DNA from 4 places in the Streptomyces sp. NPDC058985 genome. Region 3 is predicted to be linked to each of the others. Evidence: riboswitches for the same ligand, from Rfam matches in the RefSeq annotation. Region 3 holds a riboswitch; each other region holds the start of a gene.

Region 1 (4,175 bases), on a different contig from region 3:
AGAACAGCTGCATCGCCGCCACGCCCGCGAGGACCACGCGGTCAGGGGTGCCACCGAGGCTGTGGCTGAGCAGCATGACCAGCCCGAAGGAGCACACCGCGCCGAGGAACGCCCCGCCGGGGACGGACAGCGCCCCGCCGCCCACGCCGAGTACGACGACGAGGACGGCGCCGGTCGAGGCACCGGAGGAGACGCCGAGCACGAAGGGGTCGGCGAGCGGGTTGCGCAGCAGGGACTGGAGGACGGCGCCGCACACGGCGAGTCCGGCGCCGCACACCGCGGCGAGCAGCGTCCGGGGCAGCCGCAGGTCCCAGACGATGCCGTCACGGATGGGGGTGACGTCCGCGGCGGGGCCCGCGCCGAGGTGGGCGACGATCACGGACCACACGTCGGCCACGCCGATGTCCGCCGGCCCGATGGTGACGGCGACGGCCACGGAGGCGCACAGGGCGACGACTCCGGTCAGCGCCCACAGGGGGTGGGCACGGCGGCCGGCCGTGCGTATGCCCGAGACCGGCCGCTCCCCGGACGCGGCTCGGTCCTTGGAAGTAGCCCGGTCCTCGGACGTCGCCCGGCTCGCGGACGTCACTTGGTGAGGCCGTACTCGCGCAGCGCGGCCGCCACCTGTTCGACGCCCTCGACGGTGCGGATGGTGGGGTTCATGGCCTGCCCGCTGAGCAGGACGTACCGCTTCTCGCGGACGGCGGTCATGTTCCGGGTGACGGGGTCGGACTCCAGGAACTCGATCTTCTTCGCGGCGGTCTCGGCCGTCTGCGACTTGCGGGTGAGGTCGCCGAGGACGAGGACGTCGGGGTCGCGGTCGGCGACGGTCTCCCAGCCGACCTGCGGCCATTCGTCGTGGGTGTCGTCCATGGCGTTCTTCGCCCCGACGGCGCGGGTCATGACGCCGGGGGCGCCGCAGCAGCCGCCCATGTAGGGCGACGTGGAGTTGGCGAACCAGTACATGAGGGTGGCGTCGGAGGCGTCGACGCCGGACGTCGCCTTCTCCACCCGGGACTTCAGGTCGTCGATCAGCTTCTCGCCGCGTTCCTCGACGTCGAACAGCCGGGCCAGGTCGCGGACCTCGCGGTAGACGGTATCCATGGTGAAGGGCTCGCTGCGGACACCGTCGCCGTCGCCGCTGTTGTCCTTGCCGACGCAGTCGGACGGGGAGAGGTAGGCCGGCACGCCGAGTTCGCCGAACTGCTGGGGGGTGGCCACTCCCCCGGTGCCGAGGGTGGAGGCGAAGGAGGCGGCGACGAAGTCGGGCTCGGCGTCCAGGACCGTCTCGAAGGACGGCATGTCGTCGGCGAGCCGGGGCACGTCCGCGTTCGCCTTCTCCAGCCCCTTCATGACCGGGTCGGTCCACGTGGCGGTGCCCGCCATGCGGTCGGCCAGGCCGAGGGAGAGCAGGATCTCGGTGGTGCCCTGGTTGAGGGAGACCGCTCGCTGCGGAGGTGCGGCGACCTCGACCTCGCGGCCGCAGTCACGGACGGTACGCGGGTAGCCCGCCGCCTGGTCCGGCGCGGCCGAGTCGCCGGTGTCCGTCCCGGAACCGCAGCCGGCGGCCAGCAGGACGCCGGCCAGGAGCGGCACCAGGCCGCGGACGGCACGGCGGGAGGCGGGAAGGCGGGAGGCGGGAAGGCGTCGGCGGCCGACGGGGCGCGCTGCGCGCGAGGAGGCGGGCAAGGAAGATCCTCTGGCGTCGAGGGCTCGTACGCGAAGCCCGGTCGTGCGGTGCGTCCCGCGCCGTACGCGGCGCGGGTGCCAGCAGGTCTTCGGACTCGGGATCGACCGGGCGGGACGCCTTCCCGGGCGGCCTCAGCCGCCCAGTGGCCCGTGTCCCGCCCGTCACCCTCACCGCTGCGCGTCAGCTCCGGATTCGCACCGGATTCCCTGACCCACCAGGTGGGTTCGACTGGCTTCCGCAAGCTACCACAGGGTCCTCGCGCCGCCGGGGGCGGGCGGCTGCCTCACCCGCCCCCGGTGCCGACGCGCCCGACCGCGTCAGCTCTTGGGCATCAGGACACTGTCGATGATGTAGACGTTGGCGTTGGCGGTCTTCACGTTGCCGCACACCACGTTGGCGGAGTCGTTGACCTTGTAGGCCTCGTCCGAGCCGGAGGTGGTGAGCTTGGACTTCTGCAGGGTGTCGAAGGAGCCGTTCTCCAGGTCCTTGGGGGCGAGCTTCTGGCCCACGACGTGGTAGGTCAGGATGTCGGTGAGCATCGCCTTGTCGTTGAGGACCTTGTCCAGGTCGGCCTTCGGAATCTTGGCGAAGGCGTCGTTGGTGGGCGCGAACACCGTGATGTTCTCGGCGTTGTTGAGGGTGTCGACCAGACCTGCCTTCTTCACCGCCGTCACCAGGGTGGACAGGGCCGGGTTGTTCGAGGCGGCGGTGGCGACCGGGTCCTTCGCCATGCCGTCGAACGAACCGGCGCCCTCCTTCGGCACGGTGGAGCAGGCCGGGCCGAACGGCTCGTCGGCGCCGGACATGCCGCCCGAAGTGTCCTCGGACTTGTCGTCGGTGGCCGCGGGGGCCGAGGACTCGGCCTGCGCGGAGTCCGAGGAGCCGCTGTCGCCGTCGTCGGAACAGGCGGCCAGCGACAGGGGCAGGACGGCGGCCGCGACGACGGCGACGGCGGAACGACGGATACGGGCGTTCATGGATATCTCCCTGCAAATCGGCAGCACTGAGGCAGCGCTGATGTAGTGATGTGGAGCTGTAGTGATGTGGAGCGTGGTGCGCGTCGAGGTGGAGCGGTGGTCCGCTCGGTGAGCTGTCCGCCCGGTGGGCGGTTCCTATCCGCGTGGGGGCCGAGCCGCCCTGCGTATCGCAGGCAGGGAGCGCAGGCGGGCGGTCCGCTGTCGGTGTGGTCTCGGTTCTTCCCTCACACGGGGAATCCGGAGCCGGGCGGGTTCCGGATTGGCCGATCACCCGATCGTGTGGGGAAGTTTCTCGGGCACCTCTGTGACCAGGGACTTTTCCCGGAGAATGCCGTCAACATGACGGAGGCTCAGAGCGGGGTGGCGGCCCGCAGGATGAGGAACATGGTGACGGCGGAGTTCGCCGACGACATCGCCGACACGGCCGTTCCGGCGGCCGCGGCCCACGCGGCCAGTCCCACCGAGGTGAACAGCGAGGGCCAGGTGCGTACGGCGGGCGCGGGACCCAGCAGGGCCGCCACCCGGCGCGGCACGGGGCCGGGCGCCGCGAGGCCGGCCAGGGTCGCGACCGGGGTCCCCCGGGAGACGAGGGCCGCCTTGCCGATCGCGGTCGCCACGGCGCGGCGGTCGCCGACCACCTTCGCGGCCTCCTCGTCGGCCCAGCGTTCGGCCGTGTAGGAGACGGCGGTGCGCAGGGGGCGCAGGAACGGGTTGGCCAGCGCGGCGAGCCGGACGGCCAGCAGGAAGCGGTGGTGGCGGGCGGCGAGGTGGGCCCGCTCGTGGGCGAACAGCGCGCGCCGCTCGGCCGGTTCGAGGCAGTCGAGCAGCGCGGTGGTGACCACGACCCGGTCCCGGCCTCCGCCGGGCAGCGCGTACGCGTAGGGCACGTCGTCCGGCAGGACGGCCACGCCGGTGCCCCGCAGTCCGGCGAGGGCGCGGTGGGCCCGGCGGCGCACCCGGGCGTGCCGCCACAGCGCCCGGACCGAGACCATGAGCACGGCGCACAACGCGGGGATCGCCGCCTTGCCGACGACCTCGTCGTAGGGCACCGCCGCCCGCACCTCGGGGTCCGACCAGCCGTCGGGCAGCGGGTTGCCGGGCAGTTGCGCGGTGCCGACCACCATCACCAGCGCGAGGCACACGGTGCTGCACAGCGCCATGACAGCGGCGACGGCGGTGAGCAGCCTGGTCGCGGTGCGCGGGTGCAGACGCTGCTCGGCCAGCCGGGCGACGGGCCACGCCGTCAGCGGCAGGACCAGCGGCAGGAAGACGAAGACCCCCATGGCGGTGTCAGCCGTCCTCCGCGCCGTGCGCGTGCCCGAGCAGGTCGCGCAGCAGCCGCTCGTCGTCCGGGTCGAGGCCGGTGACGAAGCTGGCCAGTACCGCCTCCCGGTCGCTCTCGGCGTCCAGGACCTTGCGCATCCTGCGCGCGGCCAGACCGGCCTGGTCCGCGGGTGTCCAGGCGAAGGACCGGCCCGCCCGCTCGCGGCTGACGGCGCCCTTCTCCA
Region 2 (4,175 bases), on a different contig from region 3:
CGAGCCGCTTTCGCGAACTACCTGGTGATCCGCAGGTGACGCGCGCGCTCATCACACTCGGGGAGGAGCTGTTTGCGGACAGATCGGCGACAGACCTTGACCGGGGGACCGCGCCTTCCTAGCTTGTGGCGTCACAGATCCGAGAGCGAAGCGAAAGTTTCGAATCCTCTGCGCCCGGCGCGGCTGCCGCTCCAGGGTTCATCGGCGGCGCCCCACCCCGCCCCCAAAGGAGGCCCCCTGATGTGGCTTCGCCACCCGTTCCCGGTCCGCCCAAGACGCGTACTCGGGGTTCTCGCGCCCCTGCTGCTGGTGGCCGCCTTCCTCGGCGCCCAGCCCGCCGAGGCGGCGACCGTAGACCCCAACGCCTCGTATGTGCTGGTCAACCGCAGCAGCGGCAAGGCCCTGGACGTCTACAACATGGCGACCGGCGACGGCGCCCGCATCACCCAGTGGACCAGGAACGACCAGAGCCAGCAGCAGTGGCAGTTCGTCGATTCCGGAGACGGCTACTACCGCGTCAAGTCCCGCCACTCGGGCAAGGTCCTGGACGTCCACAACTGGTCCACCGCGAACGGCGGCTCGATCGTCCAGTGGACCGACCTGAACGGCGCCAACCAGCAGTGGCGGCTGGCCGACGGCCCGGACGGCTACGTGAGGCTCGTCTCGCGCCACAGCAACAAGGCCCTCGAAGTACAGGGCGCCTCCACCGCCGACAACGCGAACATCGTCCAGTACGACGACTGGGGCGGTACCAACCAGCAGTGGCGGCTCGTCGAGGTCGGCGCAGGCACCCCTGGCTCGTGCGACCTCCCGTCGAACTACCGCTGGACGTCGACGGGCGCGCTGGCGCAGCCCAAACAGGGGTGGGTCTCGCTCAAGGACTTCACCGTCGCCCCGTACAACGGCAGACAACTCGTCTACGCCACCACGCATGACACGGGGACGAGGTGGGGTTCGATGAACTTCGGCCTGTTCACCAACTGGCCGGAGATGGCCTCGGCCGGCCAGAACACGATGAACAACTCCACCGTCGCACCCACGCTCTTCTACTTCGCGCCGAAGAACATCTGGGTGCTCGCCTACCAGTGGGGCGGGACCGCCTTCTCCTACCGGACGTCCAGTGATCCCACCAACCCCAACGGTTGGTCGTCCGAGCAGGTGCTCTTCTCCGGAAGCATCTCCGGCTCCGGGACGGGCCCCATCGACCAGACACTCATCGGTGACGGCACGAACATGTACCTGTTCTTCGCCGGTGACAACGGCAAGATCTACCGGGCCGCCATGCCGATCGGGAACTTCCCGGGCAGCTTCGGCTCGACCTCGACGGTGATCATGAGCGATACGACGAACAACCTGTTCGAAGCCCCGCAGGTCTACAAACTGCAGGGCCAGAACCGCTATCTCATGATCGTTGAGGCGATCGGCTCACAGGGCCGGTACTTCCGCTCGTTCACGGCCACCAGTCTGAACGGCTCCTGGACCCCCCAGGCCGCGACCGAGAGCAACCCCTTCGCCGGCAAGGCCAACAGTGGCGCCACCTGGACCAACGACATCAGCCACGGCGAACTGATCCGCACCAGCCCCGATCAGACCATGACCGTCGATCCCTGCAATCTGCAGCTGCTCTACCAGGGACGCAGCCCCAACTCCGGCGGCGACTACGGCCTCCTGCCCTACCGTCCGGGACTGCTGACCCTGCAGCGCTGACGGCAGACGCGGATCCTGCACGAACTGCGGGCAGCGCGGTCACCAGAGTCGTTATCCGGCCACAGCCGCCACCACAACCGAACAGGGGACACTGTTCGTGCCGCCCTCCACATTCAGGACAACCGTCGAAGCCGCACTGTCGCAGGCGTGGGAGGCCCCCTACGCTGATGTCCGCAGTCGGTTCGCGCCTCCCGCCCGACCGGGCGCCCGGTGGTGCGACGCAAGAGGGAACCCGGTGCGAATCCGGGGCTGTCCCGCAGCGGTGAGTGGGAACGGAAGCCGTCGATGTCACTGGGCCCCCGTCAGGGCCGGGGAAGAGACGGCCGGTAGGTGTCCGCCCTTCCGGCGGACGTGCCCGCGAGTCCGAAGACCTGCCACTGCGCCCGCGTCCCGCGCGGGCTGTGCACGTGACCTCGTGGACTGGGTCGGCGGTACGGGCGGTCGTACGTCGTACGGGTGGCCGCGCCTCCTGCCCCGTCGGCGTTCAAGGCCCGGTACGGAGGAGGATGGTGTGCGGGACCCAGCCGGTTCGCGTCGGCCGTACAGCCCCCGGGAGCCGGACGTGGACGGCGGCACGGTGTCCGGTGTCTGCCAGGGCACTCTGGGTGAGCTGTACCAGGGCCCGTTGCGCGTGGGCGCCGATCCCGAGATCGCGGTGGTGTCCTTTCCCGTGGACCGCCACGCGTGGGTCTATTTCACTCCGAGGACGGCGGCCGGCCCTCCGCCGCACGCACCGCCGCTCGGGAAGAAGTCGGTGGAGGCGGTCCGGCTCTTCCTGGACCACTACGGCCTCACGCTGCCCCCCGGTGACTGGCACACCCACTCCGAACTGCCGGTGGGCGTGGGGATGGCCAGTTCGACGGCGGACATCGTGGCGACGCTGCGCTGCCTGTTCCGCGTCTTCTCCCTGCCGTACGACACGGAGGTGGTCCGCGGCGTCCTCGCGCGGATCGAGCGCTCCGACAGCGTCTTCCTCGACGAGTTCGCCCTGTACCTCAGTGGCCGGCACCGGGTCGTGCGGCGGCTGGGACCGGATCTCGGCTTCCACACCGCCTACGTCACGGAACCCGGCACGGTGGACACCGCCGCCGTCACTCCCCTGCTGCTGGACCACTACCGGCGCCGCGGCGAGGAGTACCAGCGGTGTCTGACCGATCTGGTGAAGGGCTTCGACTCGGGTGACCCGGCCGCCGTCGCCCGTGCCGCGTCGGTCAGCGCCGCGTTGTCCCAGGAGGTTCTGCCCAAGGCCACCTTCGGCAGCCTGCAGGCCCATCGTGAGCGGTTCGGCGCCGACGGCGTCTTCGTCGCCCACACCGGCTGCCTGGCCGGGTATCTCTTCGCCTCGCGCCCGGGCGCCCGGGTCAAGTCCGACCTCTCCGCGTTCTTCCGCTCGCTCGGCCACCAGTGCACCTTCGCCCAAGGAGGCTACGGGTGATCCACCCCCACATCGCCGACGCCCTGAAAGCACCGGACCTCGTCCGGCTCACCGACGGGCTGGTCCTGCTGCGGTTCGAGTCGATGAAGATCTACTCGGCTCTGGCCGCCGTCCGCCATCTGCTGGAGCGGGGCACCGTCCGTCCGGGACAGACCCTGATCGACAGCTCCAGCGGCATCTACGCCTACGCCCTCGCCCTGGCCTGCCACCGGTACGGCATGCGGTGCCACATCGTCGCCTCCACCACGGTCGACGCCACCACCCTCGCCCAACTGGAGATCCTCGGCAGTACCGTGGAACAGGTCAGACCGTCGCGGAACCTCAAGCTCGACCAGGAACTGAGGGTGCGACGGGTGCGCGAGATCCTCGCCGAGCGTCCGGGACACCACTGGATGCGCCAGTACCACGACGACGTCCACTACCTCGGCTACCAGGAGGTCGCCGACCGGATCGCGGCGGAGTTCCCGGACACACCGCTGACCGTCGTCGGCGGTGTGGGCTCCGGCGCCTCGACCGGCGGCATCGTCGAGCGCCTGCGCGGCACGGACCCCTCGGTGCGCCTGGTCGGCGTCCAGCCCTTCGGCAGCGTCACCTTCGGCAGCCAGGACCATCACGATCCCGAGGCGATCATCGCGGGCATCGGCTCGTCCATCGCCTTCGACAACGTCCGGCACCATCTCTACGACACCGTGCACTGGCTGGACTTCACCCACGCCATGTCCGGTGCCGTCGCCCTGCTGCGCGAGCACGCGGTGTTCGCCGGGCTGTCCACCGGTGCCGGCTACCTCACGGCGACGTACGAGGGCCGCCGCCATCCCGACCGACTGCACCTGGTGATCGGGGCCGACACCGGACACCGCTACGTGGAGCGCGTGTTCGCCAGGCACTCCGAGGCTCTGGAACCAGCTGCGCTGAAACCCGTCGAGGTCCGCACTCCGGAGGAGATGGCCATGCCCTGGTCGAGGATGACGTGGCGGCGCACCGGCTGCCCGGCCGACCGGAAGGAGCGTGCCGCATGACCGTGGCCTGCCTG
Region 3 (4,175 bases):
TGTTCCCGGACTGGTTCGCGGGCGTGGCCTTCGCGGCCATCGGCATCGGCGCGCTGGTGCCGGCGGCGATCATGTCGATCGCGGCGGCGAATCTCTTCACCCGCAACATCTACAAGGACTTCATCAAGCCGGACGCCACGCCGGCCCAGGAGACCAAGGTCTCCAAGCTGGTGTCGCTGCTGGTGAAGGTGGGTGCGCTGGTCTTCGTCCTGGGCATGGACAAGACGGTCGCGATCAACTTCCAGCTGCTCGGCGGCATCTGGATCCTGCAGACCTTCCCGGCGCTGGTCGGCGGCCTGTTCACCCGCTGGTTCCACCGCTGGGCGCTGCTCGGCGGCTGGGCGGTCGGCATGGTCTACGGCACGGTCGCCGCCTACGGCGTGGCCTCGCCGACGCAGAAGCACTTCGGCGGCTCCTCCGAGGAGATCCCCGGCATCGGCGAGATCGGCTACATCGGTCTCACCGCCTTCGTGCTGAACATCCTGGTCACCGTGGTCCTGACCTTCGTCCTGCGGGCGGTCAAGGCGCCCGACGGCGTCGACGAGACCAAGCCGAGCGACTACACGGCGGACGCGGGCGACCCGGGCGTCGAGGTCGAACTGCCGCCGGCCACGGCGGGCACCTCGCACTAGGTCCTTCCTGGAGGTCCTTCCCCACAGGTCCTTCTTCCGCAGCGGGCCGTCGGAGAAATCCGGCGGCCCGTTGTCGTACCCGTCGGGCACACTCGGGGTCATGGACTTCGTGATACGGCGGGCGGCGGCCGAGGAGTACGACACCCTCGGCGAGATCACCGCACAGGCCTACCTGCGCGACGGCCTCCTCGACTTCGGGGAGGACGACGCGTACCTGCACGAGCTGCGCGCCGTGGGCAAGCGGGCGGCGGCCGCCGAGGTGCTGGTCGCCGCGGCGGACGGCGGGGTGCTCGGCGGCGTGACCTTCGTGCCCTCCGGCGGGCCCATGGCGGACATCGCCCGGCCCGGTGAGGCCGAGATACGCATGCTCGCCGTCGCCCGCGAGGCACGCGGACGCGGGGCCGGCGAGGCGCTCGTGCGGGCCTGCGTCGACCGCGCAAGGTCCGTGGAGGGCTGCGCGCGCGTCGTGCTGTCCACCCAGGCCACCATGCGCACCGCCCACCGCCTCTACGCGCGCCTGGGCTTCACCCGCACCCCGGACCGCGACTGGAACCCCTTGCCGGAGCTGGACGACATCACTCTCCTCACCTACGAACTGACGCTCTGACACCACCCCGACACGCTGGCGGACACAACATCTGGGGGTGCTGGCGGAGCCCGGCACAAGATGTATGCTCGTGCTCGCTGTCGCCGCAGGGGAATCCGGTGTGAATCCGGAACTGTCCCGCAACGGTGTACATGCGTGCATCCGTACGTTCTCGGACGTACGTGCACGCGTGTCTCAGTCCGAGGACCTGCCGACAGTGCGCCCGGCCTCCCGGCCCGGGTGCCATGACGTCCGGGCCTCGTGGAGTGGGCCGGTGGACGCGACGCCGCGTGCGCTCGTGTGCTGCCCCCTGCCCTCCGCCAGGCCCCGTGCCGAGCGAGGGAGTGCCCCCACGTGACCATCGCGCCAGCCGATCCGGCCGCAGCGACCCCGGTGACGACTTCAGCGATGCCGGTGACCGAGGAGTCCGACGGACCCGGTGCCGCCCTGCTGCGGACCCTGACCGCGCTGACCGCCGACCTCCCCGACGCCGACCCCGGCCGGGTCGCCGCCGCCGCGCTGCGCGGCCGCTCCGCCCACGCGGACGAGGCCGAGCTGCGGGAGCTGGCCACGGAGGCGGCGGCCGGTCTCATCTCCGAGGACCCGGTCTACTCCCGCCTGGCCGCCCGGCTGCTGACCATCGGCATCCGCGCGGAGGCCGCTTCCCAGGGCGTCACGTCCTTCACCGAGTCGGTCGCCACCGGCCACCGCGAGGGCCTGATCGCCGACCGCACCGCCGAGTTCGTACGGCAGCACGCGGACCGGCTGGACGCGACGATCGACCGGGCCGCCGACGACCGCTTCGGCTACTTCGGGCTGCGCACCCTGCACAGCCGCTACCTGCTGCGGCACCCGATCACCCGCAAGGTCGTCGAGACGCCCCAGCACTTCATGCTGCGGGTCGCCGCCGGCCTCGCCGAGGACGACACCGCCCGCTCCGTGGACGAGGTCAGCGCGCTCTACGGCCTGATGAGCCGCCTCGACTACCTGCCCTCCTCCCCCACCCTGTTCAACTCGGGCACCCGGCACGCCCAGATGTCGTCCTGTTACCTTCTCGACTCCCCCAAGGACGAGCTGGACTCCCTCTACGACCGCCTGCACCAGGTCGCCCGCCTCTCCAAGCACGCCGGCGGCATCGGCATCGCCTACTCCCGCGTCCGCTCCCGGGGTTCGCTGATCCGCGGCACCAACGGGCACTCCAACGGCATCGTCCCGTTCCTCAAGACGCTGGACGCCTCGGTGGCGGCCGTGAACCAGGGCGGCCGGCGCAAGGGCGCGGCGGCGGTCTACCTGGAGACCTGGCACGCGGACATCGAGGAGTTCCTGGAGCTGCGGGACAACACCGGCGAGGACGCCCGCCGCACGCACAACCTGAACCTGGCGCACTGGATCCCGGACGAGTTCATGCGCCGCGTGGACGCCGACGGCCAGTGGTCGCTGTTCTCGCCCGCCGACGTGCCCGAGCTGACCGACCTGTACGGCGCCGAGTTCGACGCGGCCTACCGCGCGGCCGAGGCCGCCGGGCTCGCCCGCAGGACCCTGCCCGCCCGTGAGCTGTACGGCCGCATGATGCGCACCCTCGCGCAGACCGGCAACGGCTGGATGACCTTCAAGGACACCGCCAACCGCACCGCCAACCAGACGGCCGAGCCGGGCAACGTCATCCACTCCTCCAACCTCTGCACGGAGATCCTGGAGGTCACGGACGACGGCGAGACCGCGGTCTGCAACCTGGGCTCGGTCAACCTCGGCGCCTTCGTCGACGTGGCGAAGGGCGACATCGACTGGGAGCGGCTGGACGCCACCGTCCGCACCGCGGTCACCTTCCTGGACCGGGTCGTCGACATCAACTTCTACCCGACCGAGCAGGCGGGTCGCTCCAACGCCCGCTGGCGCCCGGTGGGCCTCGGCGCGATGGGCCTGCAGGACGTCTTCTTCCAGCTCCGTCTGCCCTTCGACTCGCCCGAGGCGAAGGCCCTGTCCAGCCGCATCGCCGAGCGGATCATGCTCGCCGCGTACGAGACGTCCACCGACCTCGCCGAGCGCAACGGCCCGCTGCCGGCCTGGGAGAAGACCCGTACCGCCCGCGGCGTGCTCCACCCCGACCACTACGGCGTCGAGACCACCTGGCCGGAGCGCTGGGCGGCGCTGCGCGAGCGCATGGCCACCACCGGGCTGCGCAACTCCCTGCTGCTCGCCATCGCGCCGACCGCCACCATCGCCTCCATCGCGGGCGTCTACGAGTGCATCGAGCCGCAGGTGTCCAACCTGTTCAAGCGCGAGACGCTGTCCGGCGAGTTCCTCCAGGTCAACTCGTACCTGGTGAACGACCTCAAGCGGCTCGGCGTGTGGGACGCCCGCACCCGCGAGGCGCTGCGCGAGGCCAACGGCTCGGTCCAGGAGTTCAGCTGGATCCCCGCGGACGTCCGCGCGCTGTACCGCACCGCCTGGGAGATCCCGCAGCGCGGCCTGATCGACATGGCCGCCGCCCGCACCCCGTACCTCGACCAGGCCCAGTCGCTGAACCTGTTCCTGGAGACGCCGACCATCGGGAAGCTCTCCTCGATGTACGCGTACGCCTGGAAGCAGGGCCTGAAGACCACCTACTACCTGCGTTCGCGCCCGGCGACGAGGATCGCCCGCGCCGCCGGCCGGGCCACCGTCCCCGCCCAGGCCGCCCCGGACCCCGAGGCGGTCGCCTGCTCCCTGGAAAACCCCGAGTCCTGCGAGGCCTGCCAGTAATGACCGAGAACACCAAGAACCTGCTCGACCCGGGCTTCGAACTGACCCTGCGCCCCATGCGCTACCCCGACTTCTACGAGCGCTACCGGGACGCCATCAAGAACACCTGGCACGTCGAGGAGGTCGACCTCCACTCGGACGTCGCCGACCTCGCGAAGCTCAGCCCCGAGGAGCAGCACCTGATCGGCCGGCTGGTGGCCTTCTTCGCCACCGGT
Region 4 (4,175 bases), on a different contig from region 3:
CCGAGTCCTGCACCACGGCCGCCACCGTGCGCGCGAGTCGCCGCGCGGGCATCGACCAGGTGTCGGCGCCGTCGACGCGGACCGTGCCGGTGTCCGGGCGCAGGACGCGGTAGACGGCCCTCAGCAGGCTGGACTTGCCGCTGCCGTTGGGACCGACCAGGCCGATCACCTCGCCGGCCGAAGCGGTCAGCGAGACGTCGCGCACCAGGTGGTGTGCTCCGGCGGTGAGGGTGACGCCCTCGACGGACAGGTCGGTCGCGGCGCTCATGCTCCTCCTCGGTCGGTGCCGCGCCGGGCGTCCCGGCGCATCAGCCACAGGAAGAACGGCCCGCCGCACAGCGCGGTGAGCACGCCGACCGGAATCTCCATGGGCGCGGCGACGGTGCGTGCGGCGATGTCGGCCCAGATCAGGAAGACCGCTCCGGCGAGCGCGGCCGTGGGCAGCACCCTGCGGTGGTCGCCGCCGACGAACAGCCGTACCACGTGCGGGAGGATCAGGCCGACGAAGCCGATCGGGCCGGACGCCGCGACGAGTACGCCGGTGACCAGGGACAGCAGCACGAACATGCGGGCCCGGAAGCGGGCGACGTCCAGGCCCATCGTGGTCGCCGCCTCCTCGCCGGCCAGCAGCAGGTTGAGGTTGCGGGCCTGCACCAGGAGCACGCCGATGCCCAGCAGCACGGCCAGTCCCGGCAGCCACAGGGTCTCCCAGTTGACGCCGCCGAGACCGCCCAGGGTCCAGGCGAGCACCGCCCGGGCCTCGTTGCCGCGGTCGGTGGTGAGCAGCAGCAGGTCGAGGACAGCCGTGAGCACCGCCGCGATCGCCACCCCCGACAGGACCAGGCGCGTCGAGGTGATGCGCCCGCCGGTGCGGGCGGTGGCGTACACGATCGCCAGGGCGCCGAGGGCACCGGCGAACGCGGCGGCGGACAGCGACAGGGGACCGAGGAAGCCGACGCCGAAGACGATGACCGAGACCGCGCCGAGGGAGGCGCCGGAGGAGACGCCGAGCAGGTACGGCTCGGCGAGCGGGTTGCGGACCAGCGCCTGAAGGGCGGTGCCCACCACCGCGAGACCCGCACCGGTCACCGCTCCCAGCAGGACGCGCGGCGCCCGTACGTCGAGGACGATGGTCTCCCGCGCGCGGGACCAGTCCGGTTGGGTGAAGTCGGCGCCCAGGGCGTGCGTCACGATGCCCCAGACCTGGCCGGGCGGCACCTGGACCGAGCCGATGGCCAGGCCCGCCGTCGCGGAGGCCACCAGCAGGGCCGCCAGCGCGAGTGACGTCCCCGCCATCGTCGCACGCCCCGCCCGGCGCGACCGGGCGGCCGACGGGTCCGGTTCGGCTACCGCCTTGGTGGCGGTGCCGGTCACCGGAAGCTCTCGGGGTGCAGTCCGCGGGCGAGGTCACCGACCGCGTACGCCGACCGGATGCCGACCAGGGTCGCGGTCAGCGGCAGGACGACGAACCGCTTGTTCTTGACGGCGGGGACGTCGGCGAGGGCCGGCTGGGAGAGCAGGAACTTCTTCTTCTGCTCGACGCTGCCGGCTCCGGCGTAGTCGTAGATCGCGATGACCTCGGGCCTGCGCTCGACGACCTGTTCCCAGGAGACGTCGCCGAACACCTCGTCGAGGTCGCCGAAGACGTTCTCGCCGCCGGCCAGCCGGATCAGGTCGGTGCCCAGGCCCTTGCCGCCCGCGGTGAAGGCGCTCTTGTCGCCGCTGTCGTAGACGAAGACCGGCACCTCCGGTTCGCCCTTCACGGCGGCGGACGCCTTGGTGACACGGCTCTGCAGGTCGGCGATCAGCTTGTCGGCCCGGTCGGGGACACCGAAGATGCTCGCCACCGTACGGATCTCGGCGTAGGTGTCCTTCATCGTCACCTGCTTCTCGCCGCAGTACTCGCGGTTGAGGTAGGTGTCGATGCCGGCGTCGGCGAACGCCTTGCGGGAGCGGCCCTCGTTCTCGTCGAAGGCGCTGCCGTAGCCGCCGTAGACGAGGTCGGGCTCGGTGTCGAGGATCTTCTCGAACGACGGTTCCCGCTCGGCGAGTTCCGGTATCGCCTCGTAGTCCTCCTTCAGCTCCGGCAGGACGGCCGAGTCGGGGAAGGCGGTGCCGACCATGCGGTCCTTCAGACCGAGGGCGAGCATCAGCTCCGCGGGGTGCTGATGGATGGTGACCACCCGGGACGGCGGCTCGTCGTACGTCGTCTTCACGCCGCAGTTGTCGATGGTGACGGGGAAGCCCGCGGGGGACGACGCCGATGCCGAACCGTCCTGGCCGGCGTCGTCGGCGCCGCCGGACGAGCCGCACCCGGCGGTCACCAGGGCCGCCGACAGGGCGAGCGCCGCGGCCGTGCCGCGCAGGCTCCGGCGGCGTCGGGCAGGGGAGAACAGGGCTGACACGTAAGCCTCCTGGGGAGTCCGCGCTCCTCGGATCGGGCCCGCGACAGGCCAGTGTCCTGACTCCCGGGGCCGATCGCCCCCGGCTGCCCGCCCGGTGGGCGCGGGGCAGGCCGAGGGCGTGACGCCCGGTCACAGTGGCGGGACCGTGCCGGATTCGCACCGGCTTCCTGTCTCCCGTCGCGGCTATGACCTGGCGATATTACGTTCCTTTGGGCCGGGCGCAAAGCGCGGGTGGTCAGCGGGCACGCGGTGCCCGTACACGGAGCGAGGCCCCGCTGACAGCTGCCGGGACGGGATGCGAGGATGCCCGGAGCAATTGGGCGACGGCGGCCCGAGGAAGCCGGTGCGAATCCGGCGCGGTCCCGCCACTGTGATCGGCGAGCGAGCCCCCACACGACCACTGCCCGACCGGGTGGGAAGGGGTGGGGCGAGCGACGACCCGAGAGCCAGGAGACTCACGCGGTCGCCTCCTCGACGGACCACCGGGGCGGATCTCCCCGGGGAGAGGGACGATGCCGTATGCCCGCCCACACCGGCCCGGCCGAAACGACGCCCGGCGCACCCGCGGACCCGACGCCCGCACGCGTCGTCGTCTGCAGGGACTGCTGCTGCGGCACCCCGAAGATCATCGGCGTCGACCACGCGGCGCAGACGGCGCGGCTGCGGGCCCGGGTGCCCGTGCGGGTGTCGGACTGCCTCGACGTGTGCGAACAGGCCAACGTGATCGTCGTCCAGCCCTCCGCGGCGGGCCGCGCCGCCGGCGCCCGTCCCGTCTGGCTGGGACTGGTCAACGACCCCGACGCCACCGAGGACATCGCCGACTGGGTCAGCGCCGGCGGCCCCGGCGTCGCACCGCGGCCCGACATCCTCGACCTGTACGCCATCACGCCCCCGCGACGGGGCCCGGCCTCCTGACTCAGCGCTCACGAGGAGCAACCGGTGTGCACAAACGATCAGGCGCCGCCCGCCGACGTCACCGCGGCCCTGCACGACGCGGCCGCCCTCGGGGGCTTCTTCGTCCTGCGCGTCGGGGGTGGAGACACGGGCTGGCATCCGGTCGGCCACTCCTACGCGCGGGGTTTCACCGACCTCGCCGAGGCCGTCGCGCACCGCCACCGCGCGCCCGAAGCGCGGATCGGCGTGTCCATCGCCCACCTGGGTCACGCGGCACGACTCTGGTCGCCCGCCCTGGCCTGCGTACTCCTGCACGGCATCGTCCTCGACCTGAGCCGGCTGGAGCGGGCCGACGACGGCCCGGCCCTGCGCCTGCCCTGCCCCGCCGGTCTGCGCGGCGGCGGGGCACGTCCGTCTGCCGCCCTCGCGCTGTACGAGCAGGTGACGGCCCACCTGGAAGCGCTGGCCCAGGGGCTCCGGGTCAAGGTCGCCCCACGGCTGCTGGACGGCAACGCCGCCTCGGCGCTCGTCGAGGCGGCCCGCGCCCTGCTGGCCGCGCACCCCGCACTGCGCGAGCCGCTCACCGCCCTCACCGCCGAACTGCTGAACACCGGACGACTCGCGGGCACCGGAGAGATCACCGGACCGGACCTCACGTTCCGGCGCCGCAGTTGCTGCCTCTACTACCGTGCGCCGAACGGCTCGAAGTGCGGCGACTGCTGTCTGGCGGGGTAGCCGGGGCGCTCACGGCCCGTCGGGGTCCAGCGCGTTCAGGGGCTGTTCCGTCCAGATGACCTTGCCCTGCGCGTGGTACCGGGTGCCCCAGCGCCGGGCGCACTGGGCGACGAGGAACAGGCCGCGGCCTCCCTCGTCGGT

What was found. A riboswitch is a leader RNA that binds a small molecule or an ion and turns the genes downstream of it on or off. The one in region 3 is predicted to bind cobalamin.
Region 1: another riboswitch for cobalamin. It lies ahead of ACFW01_RS28895 (ABC transporter substrate-binding protein); the one in region 3 lies ahead of ACFW01_RS11525 (ribonucleoside-diphosphate reductase subunit alpha).
Region 2: another riboswitch for cobalamin. It lies ahead of ACFW01_RS23090 (hypothetical protein); the one in region 3 lies ahead of ACFW01_RS11525 (ribonucleoside-diphosphate reductase subunit alpha).
Region 4: another riboswitch for cobalamin. It lies ahead of ACFW01_RS06015 (ABC transporter substrate-binding protein); the one in region 3 lies ahead of ACFW01_RS11525 (ribonucleoside-diphosphate reductase subunit alpha).

The regions. Positions count from the first base shown of each region.
Region 1 covers NZ_JBHYJX010000040.1:37,165-41,339, forward strand. The annotation lists gene ACFW01_RS28890 (FecCD family ABC transporter permease) at 1-505, opposite strand, end outside; gene ACFW01_RS28895 (ABC transporter substrate-binding protein) at 586-1,689, opposite strand; cobalamin riboswitch at 1,752-1,938, opposite strand; gene ACFW01_RS28900 (fasciclin domain-containing protein) at 2,008-2,667, opposite strand; gene ACFW01_RS28905 (M56 family metallopeptidase) at 3,018-3,950, opposite strand; gene ACFW01_RS28910 (BlaI/MecI/CopY family transcriptional regulator) at 3,958-4,175, opposite strand, start outside.
Region 2 covers NZ_JBHYJX010000027.1:96,988-101,162, forward strand. The annotation lists gene ACFW01_RS23085 (non-reducing end alpha-L-arabinofuranosidase family hydrolase) at 241-1,707, shown strand; cobalamin riboswitch at 1,919-2,084, shown strand; gene ACFW01_RS23090 (hypothetical protein) at 2,219-3,142, shown strand; gene ACFW01_RS23095 (cysteine synthase family protein) at 3,139-4,161, shown strand; gene ACFW01_RS23100 (ATP-grasp domain-containing protein) at 4,158-4,175, shown strand, end outside.
Region 3 covers NZ_JBHYJX010000009.1:194,675-198,849, forward strand. The annotation lists gene mctP (monocarboxylate uptake permease MctP) at 1-632, shown strand, start outside; gene ACFW01_RS11520 (GNAT family N-acetyltransferase) at 733-1,239, shown strand; cobalamin riboswitch at 1,287-1,449, shown strand; gene ACFW01_RS11525 (ribonucleoside-diphosphate reductase subunit alpha) at 1,573-3,960, shown strand; gene ACFW01_RS11530 (ribonucleotide-diphosphate reductase subunit beta) at 3,960-4,175, shown strand, end outside.
Region 4 covers NZ_JBHYJX010000005.1:82,951-87,125, forward strand. The annotation lists gene ACFW01_RS06005 (ABC transporter ATP-binding protein) at 1-268, opposite strand, end outside; gene ACFW01_RS06010 (FecCD family ABC transporter permease) at 265-1,374, opposite strand; gene ACFW01_RS06015 (ABC transporter substrate-binding protein) at 1,371-2,396, opposite strand; cobalamin riboswitch at 2,434-2,614, opposite strand; cobalamin riboswitch at 2,739-2,862, shown strand; gene ACFW01_RS06020 ((2Fe-2S) ferredoxin domain-containing protein) at 2,925-3,320, shown strand; gene ACFW01_RS06025 ((2Fe-2S)-binding protein) at 3,345-4,034, shown strand; gene ACFW01_RS06030 (SpoIIE family protein phosphatase) at 4,044-4,175, opposite strand, start outside.